One region of the Mesorhizobium sp. B2-3-15 genome, then DNA from elsewhere that is predicted to be linked to it. Evidence: predicted binding sites of a transcription regulator. Region 1 holds the regulator's gene; each other region holds the start of a gene.

Region 1 (3,278 bases):
AGATCAGCTTGGGTTGCTCGGCCTGCAGCTTGGCGATCATCTGCGGCACCAGCGATGCATCGAAATTGGTGTGGCTCTCCGTGTAGACGACGTCCTTGCCCTCGACGAAGCCATTGTCCGTCAGCGCCTTCTTGAAGCCGGCTATGGCGGCGTTCAATTGCGGATGCTCGCCGAAATTGGCAATGCCGATACGGATCTGATCGGCCGCGGCACTGCCGGCGCCGACCATCAATGCGCCCGCCAGGGCCAAACCCGACAACCAAGCGGATTTCGACTTCAACATCATTTCCTCCCAGATTTGATCAGGGCCGCTCGGAAACGCGGCTACTACGGCGATCATGGTCAGTCCGCCGGTCTGTGTCAAACATTATATATAATTGTTGCTAGGACCCGGTATCATATATACTTTCGCCAGACGACGGATTGATCACGATGCTGGATGAAACAAGTTCCACAAAAACGGAAGCCGCCTATCAGCTGTTGCGGCGCGACATCCTGACCACGCGCCTCATGCCGGGCGCCCCGCTCAAACTGAGTGCGCTGCGCGGCACCTATGGCGTCGGCTGGACACCGTTGCGCGAAGCCCTGTCGCGGCTCGAGGCCGAACGCCTGGTCACCGCGATCAGCAATCGTGGTTTTGCCGTGGCTCCGGTGTCGCGGGCCGAGCTGGAGGATCTGGCACGCGCCAGGATGGTGGTCGAGATACCCCTGTTCCTCGAATCGATGGAAAAAGGCGGCAGGGAGTGGGAGGATGCCGTGGTCACCGCCCACTACCGGCTCTCGCGTTGCAAGACGGCGGTCGACGATCCCTCGGACGCGGCCGTCGACAGATGGGACGAGAACCACGAGGCTTTCCATGCGGCGCTGCTGAGCGCCGCCACATGCGACTGGCTGTTGCGGTTCCGCTCGACGATCTCGGATCAGCTGCGCCGGCATCATCGCTTTCTTGGTCTGGCGCCGACACTGCGGGCCGCGGCCGGCCTCAAGGATGGCTATGAAGAGGCAATCGAAGCGCTACGCGAAGCGATTGCGATCGAACACCATACCGCGATCATGGAAGCGGCGCTCGACCGTGACGTCGAGCGGGCCAAGGCGCTGATGACGGCGCATATCGGCTACACACTGCACGTCTATGTCCACAGCGAAGACAGCGGCGCTACCAGATACGCCGCTCGCGCCGGCAGCTTGAAGGCGGGTTCGGGATAACTTCAGCGCTTCCGCGACGCCTATTCGAACGCGCTGGCCGGAGTGCGCCGAACGCCCCGATCCATGGCCGCCCGAAGCTACCAATCGTTGGCATTTTGGTTTCGTTTCGTTCCGCGAATAATGGCTCCGCGAATTATACGTCCCTCCGAGGAGAAGCCTTCCAACTAACTGATGCCAAAGCCTCGTCGGCGGATGGGCCACAGGCCATTAACCAAAACGATTTCAATGCGCCTGCCGACGGCGGAAAGGACTGGTTGCCGCCCGCCGTCGCGGGCAAAAAACTTCAGACCCCTTAACAAATTCATTAAACTTTAAACGGTTGCAGAACACAACTGGAACAGATAGTGTTTGTTCTGGGTTTGTTTTTTCGATTCTGGTTCAACCTTTCGTTCAATGTCTTGGGGGCCGCCATGCTGACACGCAAGCAACATGAACTGCTGATGTTCATCCACGAACGGCTCAAGGAAAGCGGGATACCGCCTTCCTTCGACGAGATGAAGGAAGCACTCGATCTTGCCTCCAAGTCGGGGATCCATCGCCTGATCACGGCCCTGGAGGAGCGCGGCTTCATTCGCCGGCTACCCAATCGGGCGCGCGCGCTGGAAGTGCTGCGGCTGCCGGACTCGATCGCGCCGGGCCTCAATGCGGCAAAGAAGTTCTCGCCAAGCATCATCCAAGGCAGCCTTGGCCAAGGCAGTCTCGGACGCCAGATCAGGCCGGCCGCTGCGCCTTCGCGCCTGCCCGCGGCCGGCAACGACGACGACGCGGTTTCAGCCGTGTCCATCCCGGTCATGGGCCGTATCGCCGCCGGTGTGCCGATCGATGCCATCCAGCATCAGACGCATTCGATCTCGGTGCCGCCGGACATGATCATGGGCGGCGAGCACTATGCGTTGGAGGTTAAGGGCGACTCGATGATCGAGGCTGGTATCTTCGATGGAGACACGGTCATTATCCGCAATGCCGACACGGCAAGCCCGGGCGAAATTATCGTGGCACTGGTCGACGAAGAGGAAGCGACACTGAAGCGGTTCCGCCGCAAAGGCGCTTCGATCGCGCTCGAAGCCGCCAATCCAGCCTACGAAACGCGCATTTTCGGGCCGGACAGGGTCAAGGTACAAGGCAAGCTGGTCGGGTTGATCAGGCGCTACTGAACCGGCTTGTTATCGGGCTTGTCGGGTTTTTTGTACGGCGGCAGCCCCCTCGCCTCGCGTGAGAATTTTCGCTGTTCGTGCCAGGGCCGGTATGGTCCGTCGACGGCAAATGCGATCGCGGCCCGGGTCGTGGCCGACTGGGGATTGAAGAAGACGGCAGCGCTTCCCTTGCGGGCGAGCTGCCGTTTGGTGACGACGAGAACCAGTGGATTGTGGCAGGCGTCATAGGCGGTTGCGTCATTGACGATGATCAGGTCGGCGAAAGCGCAGGCTTTCCAGGTGGTCTTGCGGTCCTCGACATAGGCAATGATCGCGCCGGAAGGGTGCCTGGCAAGGCACAGGCCTTCGCGGCAGTAGAAGGGCGATCCCGGCGGCAGGTCGGTGGGACTGGCAACATCGAATTGCCTGTCTGTCGTGTCGAACATTTCCGGTTTGACGATTGTTTCGGAGATCAGGGCGCGTTTCCAGTTGTCGGTTGCGAATTCGTTCGGACGTTCCCGGTTGACGGCCAGTTCGCCATTGCCGATCGGCAGCGCGACCAGCCGCGCATCTTCCGAGATCAGCACATCGGGCGCGCGTGTGTGCGACACAGTCAACAGGCCGGCGAGCGCGAATGGCAGCGCCGCGAGCCGCAGCCATGTCGTCGCCATCGTCGCGATAACCAGCGCGACGGTGACCAGCAGCACGGATTGCTGCGAAATCAGCCCGACTCCATCGACCGGAGAGCGCTCCGATATCCACGCCGACACGGCGATCATTGCGGTCAGGCCCTTGCCCATGAGGTAGAGAGCCGGCCAATCCAGTCCGAATGGCATCAACAGCGCGCTGGCGACGGCCAGGAACATCACGACCGACACGATAGGCATCACGGCCAGATTGGCGAACAGGCTGAGCGGCGATACCCGCTGGAAATGCCAG
Region 2 (3,278 bases), on a different contig from region 1:
CGATCATCCCGGCGCGCGCCTCAGTGAATGGAGCCGCCTTGTAAGTGACCTGCCTCCCCATCGCGCTGCCCAGGATCGCGGTGGCCTGCTCGAAGGTATAATAGCCGCCGCCATGCAATTCGATAATCCGCTCGCTTGGAAAGCGCGTGGCGTCCAGCAGCGCGGCGGCGCGCTGGCCGACATCGCTGGCGGCAATCAAAGGCATCGGCAGATCGCCACGGAACGGCGTCATGAAGATGCCGGAAGCGGCCTGCTGGACAAAGCCCATGCCCTTGGCGAAGTTCTCCATGAAGAATGAGGCGCGCAAAAACACCAGTTCGTCGAGGCCGAGCGCCGCCAGCCGGTCCTCCATCAAGGCGGCGCCGAGCGAAGTTCCCATCCTGAGATGGGCGTTGAGGCCGCTGAGCAGCACGACGCGGCGCACGCCTGACTTCGCGATCGCCGCCGCCAGCCGCGCGCCGACTTCATCCTCGAAGCCATGAAGATCTGGCGCCGTGACGTCGAACGGAATCATTACATAGGCGCTGTTGGCACCGGAAAAGGCGGAGGCGAGCGCGTCGCTATCGTCAAGCGCGACACCCAGGCTGCGCGCCACGCCGCGCACAATATGCCCCTGCCTGGTCAGGACCTGGGCGACCGCCTTGCCAACCTCGTTGGTGGCCCCGATGACCACGACGGTTCTTGGTGAGCTGATTTTCCCGACGGCCTGACTCATGACGTCCTCCTGCTGGCCAAGTTGCGGCCCAACGATTTACTTTTGGAACCATTTGACTGATGGAAAGAACGATGTCAATAGTAAAGTGATTTAAAAATGGAACCGTAGAGATGTCGACGCGTGAAAGATCCGGCTGCCCGATCAGCCTGTCGCTGGAATTGCTCGGCGACCGCTGGACGCTGCTCATCATCCGCGACCTGGTCTTCGCCGGCAAAAAGCATTTTCGCGAGTTCCTGCAATCCGATGAAGGCATCTCCTCGCGCACATTGGCCGAGCGGCTGCAGACGCTGCAGGACGAAGGCATCCTCACCCGCTGCGACGACCCTAGCCACGGGCTGAAGGCGATCTACCGGCTGACCGAAGCCGGCATCGATCTCCTGCCGGTGCTGGCCACGCTCGGCGCTTGGGGCAGCAAGCACCGCAAATCCGACGACAAACTCGCCCGTATCGCCGACGAACTGGCGGCCGGCGGCGAGCCGGCGCTGGAACGGATGAAGGCGGCACTGCGGGCGGAGCATGTTGTCTAGGAAGTGGCGCTGCCTCCTTCCGCCCTGTGGAAAAGGAGGCACTTTACGCGCCTCGGTTACGCCCAAAGGACACCGATGCAGCAAAGACCCAATTGACAACGATCTCTGTTTGTTCACTATAGGTTCCTGTCTATCAGCAATCGCGGATGAGCGGAACAGGATGGAAACGACGGCCACCATCCTGCATGCCGATCTCGACGCCTTCTATGCCTCGGTCGAGCAACTGCTCGACCCGTCGCTGCGCGGCAAGCCGATCGCGGTTGGCGGCGGCGTGGTGCTCGCCGCCTCTTACGAAGCGCGCGCCTTTGGCGTGCGCGGCGGCATGCCGGGACGCAAGGCGCGCGAGCTTTGCCCGCAATTGATCTTCGTCGGCGGCAATTTCAGCCACTACCAGCGGCTGGGCGACGCGGCGATCAAGGTGCTCGACGATTTCACGCCGGTGGTCGAACGCATCTCCATCGACGAGGCCTTCGCCGATGTCGCCGGCTGCACGCATCTGTTCGGCTCCCCGCGGGAAATCGCGACGGCGATCCGGGGCCGTGTGCGGGCCGAACTCGGCCAGCCGATCTCGATCGGCGTGGCGCGCACCAAGCATCTGGCCAAGATCGCCTCGCAAGTCGCCAAGCCCGACGGGCTGGTGGTGGTCGAGCCCGGCACCGAGCTTGCCTTCCTGCACGATTTGCCGGTCTCGCTGATGTGGGGCGTCGGGCCGGCCACCAGGGCGCGCTTGGCCGAGATCGGCGTCGAGACCATCGGCGAGCTGGCCCGGACCCACAGCGGCGCCCTGACCCGGCTGCTAGGCCCCGCGGCCGGCGAAAAGCTCGCGGCGCTGTCGTGGAACCGCGATCCGCGCAAGCTGGAGACGAAGCGCCGGGCGCACTCGGCCGGCGCGCAATCGGCTCTCGGGCAAAAGCCGGCCGTGGCGCGAGTGATCGTGCCCACACTGCTGCATCTGGCCGATCGCGTCGCCAGCCGGCTGCGCGCCAAGAACCGCCCCGGCCGCACGGTAACCGTGCGCGTGCGCTTTGCCGATCTCAGCGCCGTCACGCGCTCGATCACGCTGGAACAGCCGATCTCGGCGACCGCCATGCTGGCCGAGATCGCAGGGGATTTGGTGCGCGGCGTGCTCGCCGAGCATCCCCGGGAGAAAACGATCTCGCTGCTGGCGATCTCGGTCTCGCACCTGGAGGAGAGCACCGAACTGCAGCTCGACCTGCCGCTCGGCCTCGCCGACGAGAAGCGCCGCCCGGGCAGCCAAAAAGGCCTCGCGCGCTTTGGCGCCGACCGCGCCATCGACAAGATCCGCCAGCGTTTCGGCAAACAGGCGGTCGGCTACGGTACGGTGGCCCTGGAAGCGGCCCGCTCGGTGCCCGACGCATTCAGGGAACTGGCGGAGAAGGAATTGTGAGCGGAGGAGCCCTCCCCGTCGCTCACGCTTTGCGGATCGATGTCCCGAACCAGGCGGCGCGGTGGTCGTCACCAGCGCCGGCTTTCAATGGGTCTTCTTCACGGCACGCCCGTTGCGCGGCGGGGTCAGTTTGCAGATCGTCGACATCGCTGCAATGATCGAGGGAAGGAGCGGAGACGCCGATGTTCGGGGCCTTCTAAAGAGAGTTGCCGGGTGACTGTCCTCGACAAGGCAAAGCAATGGGCGAAAGTCACCAAGCGCGATGTGATGGCCCTGTGGCTGGCCGCCCGCGATCCTCGCGTTCCCTGGTACGCCAAGCTTGCCGCCGGCATGGTCGCCGCCTACGCGCTCAGTCCTATCGATCTGATACCCGATTTCATTCCCGTACTCGGATATCTGGACGATCTGATCATCGTGCCGCTTGGCATCCTGCTTGCGGTGAAGCTGATCCCCGCCGATCTGATGGCGGAGTTTCGCGCGGAGGCCATTCGCCGATCGAGGCCGACCAGCCGCGGCGGTCTCGCATTCATTGTCGGACTTTGGGTTTTGATGGCCGCCGCGCTCATCTGGCTATTCTGGCCAGATCGCTCAGCCTAGATTTCAGGCTTGGCGTTTCTCGTCGCTCGAC
Region 3 (3,278 bases), on a different contig from region 1:
TTTTCAAGAGAGCCGCCGGCCGGACCGGCGGGAGATGGCTCTGTATTTTCTAGAAGATGGAGCTGGCCTTTTAGCCGTAGCTCTTGACCCTGTCCAGAAACACGGAATTGGGCCAATTCGCGCTTTGCACCGGCACTTGCGGGGCCGCCCAAACGAAAACCGCCGGCGCGAAGGCCGGCGGTTTGGAACGCGGTGCTACAGAACTCTTTTACTTAAGCATTGACTAATAGTCTGGATTTATGGCCAAATTCTGACCGTTGCCTACATCGCGCCGGCTTCGTCCTCAAAACCGTCGTCGCCATTGCCCTCGGAGCCACCATTTTCGAGGAACTTTTCGGCGATCAATCCGGCATTCTGCCTGAGCGCCAGCTCGATCTCGCGCGCGGTATCGGGATTGTCGCGCAGGAACAGTTTCGCATTCTCGCGGCCCTGGCCGAGACGCTGCGAATTATAGGAGAACCAGGCGCCCGATTTCTCGACCACGCCGGCCTTGACGCCGAGGTCGACCAGTTCGCCGGTCTTGGAGACGCCCTCGCCATACATGATGTCGAACTCGACCACCTTGAAGGGCGGCGCCAACTTGTTCTTGACCACCTTGACGCGGGTCTGGTTGCCGACGACCTCATCGCGATCCTTGACCGAGCCGATACGGCGGATGTCGAGGCGAACCGAAGCGTAGAATTTCAGCGCGTTGCCGCCGGTCGTGGTTTCGGGCGAACCGAACATGACGCCGATCTTCATGCGGATCTGGTTGATGAAGATGACCATGGTGTTGGAGCGCGAGATCGACGCGGTCAGCTTGCGCAGCGCCTGGCTCATCAGGCGGGCCTGCAGGCCCGGCAGCGAATCGCCCATCTCGCCCTCGATCTCGGCACGCGGCGTCAGCGCCGCCACCGAATCGACCACCAGCACGTCGATGGCGCCGGAACGCACCAGCGTGTCGCAAATCTCCAGCGCCTGCTCGCCGGTGTCGGGCTGCGAGATCAGCAGGTTTTCAAGATCGACGCCGAGCTTGCGGGCGTAGACCGGATCGAGCGCGTGCTCGGCATCGACGAAGGCGCAGATGCCGCCCTTCTTCTGGGCTTCAGCCACGGTGTGCAGGGCCAGGGTCGTCTTGCCGGAGCTTTCCGGCCCATAGATCTCGATGATACGGCCGCGCGGCAAGCCACCGACGCCGAGCGCGATGTCGAGGCCGAGCGAGCCGGTCGGCACCGTTTCGATCTCGACGACCTGCTCGTTGGCGCCGAGCCGCATGATCGAGCCCTTGCCGAAAGCCCGCTCGATTTGCGACAGCGCCGCATCCAGAGCCTTTGATTTGTCCACTGCCTTATCCTCTACCAGCCGCAAAGAATTCTGAGCCATGATACATCACCCCTTGGTCGTCAATGAAGGCCGGACAATCCGTAATCCCTACCATTTTGTACCTTTTTTGTTCTCATTTGGCAAGGGGTGACAACCAACTGAAAAACAAAGGATATCGCGGTTTGTTCTTTTTTTGTCTCGCAAGCTCGGGCACGAACGGGCTCCGCATTGGGCCAGACGGCTCGATCGTATCGCCCGGCCGAATCGCCGACCAGCATGCGAAGCTCTGTCGCGCACTCTAGCGCTTGTGCGGCCGCAACAACAAAGGTCATATCGCCGCCATGGTGGAATCCCCGAAGATCCTGGCCGTGGGCGGCGCCCATATCGACCGGCGTGGCCAGGTGTACGGTCCCTACGTGCCGGCAGCCTCCAATCCCGGCACGATGCGCGAGGATGTCGGCGGCGGCGTCTTCAACGCGTTGCGCAGCATGGTACGGCGCGGCGTGTCGGCCTCCCTGGTGTCGATGCGGGGCGGCGATGCATCGGCCGATACGGTTTCACGGGCCATCGCCGAGGCAGGCATCGCCGATCTTTCGGCGGTGTTCCTCGACCGTACCACGCCGAGCTACACGGCATTGATCGATCGCGAGGGCGAATTGATCGTCGGCTTTGCCGACATGGCACTGTACGACCTGGCTTTTCCCAAGCAGATCAGGCGTTCCAAGATACGCCAGGAGGTGGCCGCCGCCGATGCCATCCTGTGCGACGCCAATCTGCCGTCGGCCGCCCTGGAGCGGCTGCTGTCGCTCGCCGCCGGTAAACCGGTTTTCGCCATCGCGATTTCGCCGGCGAAGGTAACGCGGCTGATACCGGTTCTCGGCGGGCTGGCCCAGCTCTTCATGAACCGGCGAGAGGCCGTCGTGCTGGCCGGTGTCAATGCAGCGGCCGCCGAGCGGGAAATGGTCGACGGGTTGCGGTGCAGCGGCCTTGCCAGCGGCGTGGTCACGGCAGGCAGCGGCCCTGTGCTGGGTTTCGATGAGACAGGCGCCTTTTCGATCCTGCCGCCTGCCCCCAGAAAAGTCGCCGATGTCACCGGCGCCGGCGACGCGCTGGCAGGTGCGACGGTCGCAGCACTGCTGCGGGGCCATCCGCTGCGCCACGCCGTGCGCGAGGGCGTCGCCGCGGCAACGCTGGCCATCGAAAGCGCCGACGCGGTGCCCGAATTCACCGCGGCGAGCTTCGCGGAAGCGCTGGCCCTTGTGCCGGATGCCAGGGAAGTGGCATGAGACCCGGCAAGTTCATAACGCGCGGTGAAGCTACGCTTTCCTGATGGATGCGCCGCACTCCGGATTGGAGATCAGAGATGACGCCAGAGACCGCCCGCCCCTTCATCGATATCCACGCACCGGTGGCGCAGGCCCTGGCCGCCGGGCGCCCGGTGGTGGCGCTCGAAAGCACCATCATCACCCATGGCATGCCCTATCCCGACAATGGCGCCATGGCGGCCAACGTCGAAAAGATCATCGCTGACGGCGGCGCCGTGCCGGCAACCATCGCGGTGGTCAACGGCCGCATCAAGATCGGGCTTTCGGACGGCGAACGCGAATCGCTGGCGATGACCGGTGACGCCATGAAGCTGTCGCGCGCCGATCTCGGCTTCGCCGTCGCGCAGGGCCGCACCGGTGGCACCACGGTCGCCGCCACCATGATCGCGGCTGACATGGTCGGGATAAAGGTGTTCGCCACCGGCGGCATTGGCGGCGTGCACAAGGGGGCGGAAAAGAGCTTCGACATCTCGGCCGACCTCGATGAATTGGCGCGTACACCGGTGATCGTCGTCTCGGCCGGCGCCAAGGCGATCCTCGACATCGAAAAGACGCTGGAAGTGCTGGAGACGCGCGGCGTGCCCGTGGTCGGCCATGGCTGCGAGACGATGCCGGCCTTCTGGTCGCGGCAGTCACCGTTCCGGGCGCCAT

Evidence for each region. Region 1 encodes LexA, which represses DNA repair genes until DNA is damaged. Its sites were predicted from a motif close to TGTTCNNNNTGTGTTCNG; they were not measured.
Region 2: dinB (DNA polymerase IV) is a predicted target of LexA. The motif match lies at 1,353-1,370, and genes of this name have one in related genera.
Region 3: recA (recombinase RecA) is a predicted target of LexA. The motif match lies at 1,420-1,437, and genes of this name have one in related genera.

The regions. Positions count from the first base shown of each region.
Region 1 is NZ_VFVO01000014.1:35,088-38,365, forward strand. It holds gene FJ954_RS25235 (ABC transporter substrate-binding protein) at 1-283, opposite strand, end outside; gene FJ954_RS25240 (GntR family transcriptional regulator) at 433-1,206, shown strand; gene lexA (transcriptional repressor LexA) at 1,617-2,360, shown strand; gene FJ954_RS25250 (ComEC/Rec2 family competence protein) at 2,354-3,278, opposite strand, start outside.
Region 2 is NZ_VFVO01000012.1:24,272-27,549, forward strand. It holds gene FJ954_RS22890 (NmrA family NAD(P)-binding protein) at 1-715, opposite strand, end outside; gene FJ954_RS22895 (helix-turn-helix domain-containing protein) at 826-1,242, shown strand; gene dinB (DNA polymerase IV) at 1,403-2,650, shown strand; gene FJ954_RS22905 (YkvA family protein) at 2,864-3,247, shown strand.
Region 3 is NZ_VFVO01000007.1:283,710-286,987, reverse strand. It holds gene recA (recombinase RecA) at 262-1,362, opposite strand; gene FJ954_RS16710 (carbohydrate kinase family protein) at 1,644-2,588, shown strand; gene FJ954_RS16705 (pseudouridine-5'-phosphate glycosidase) at 2,666-3,278, shown strand, end outside.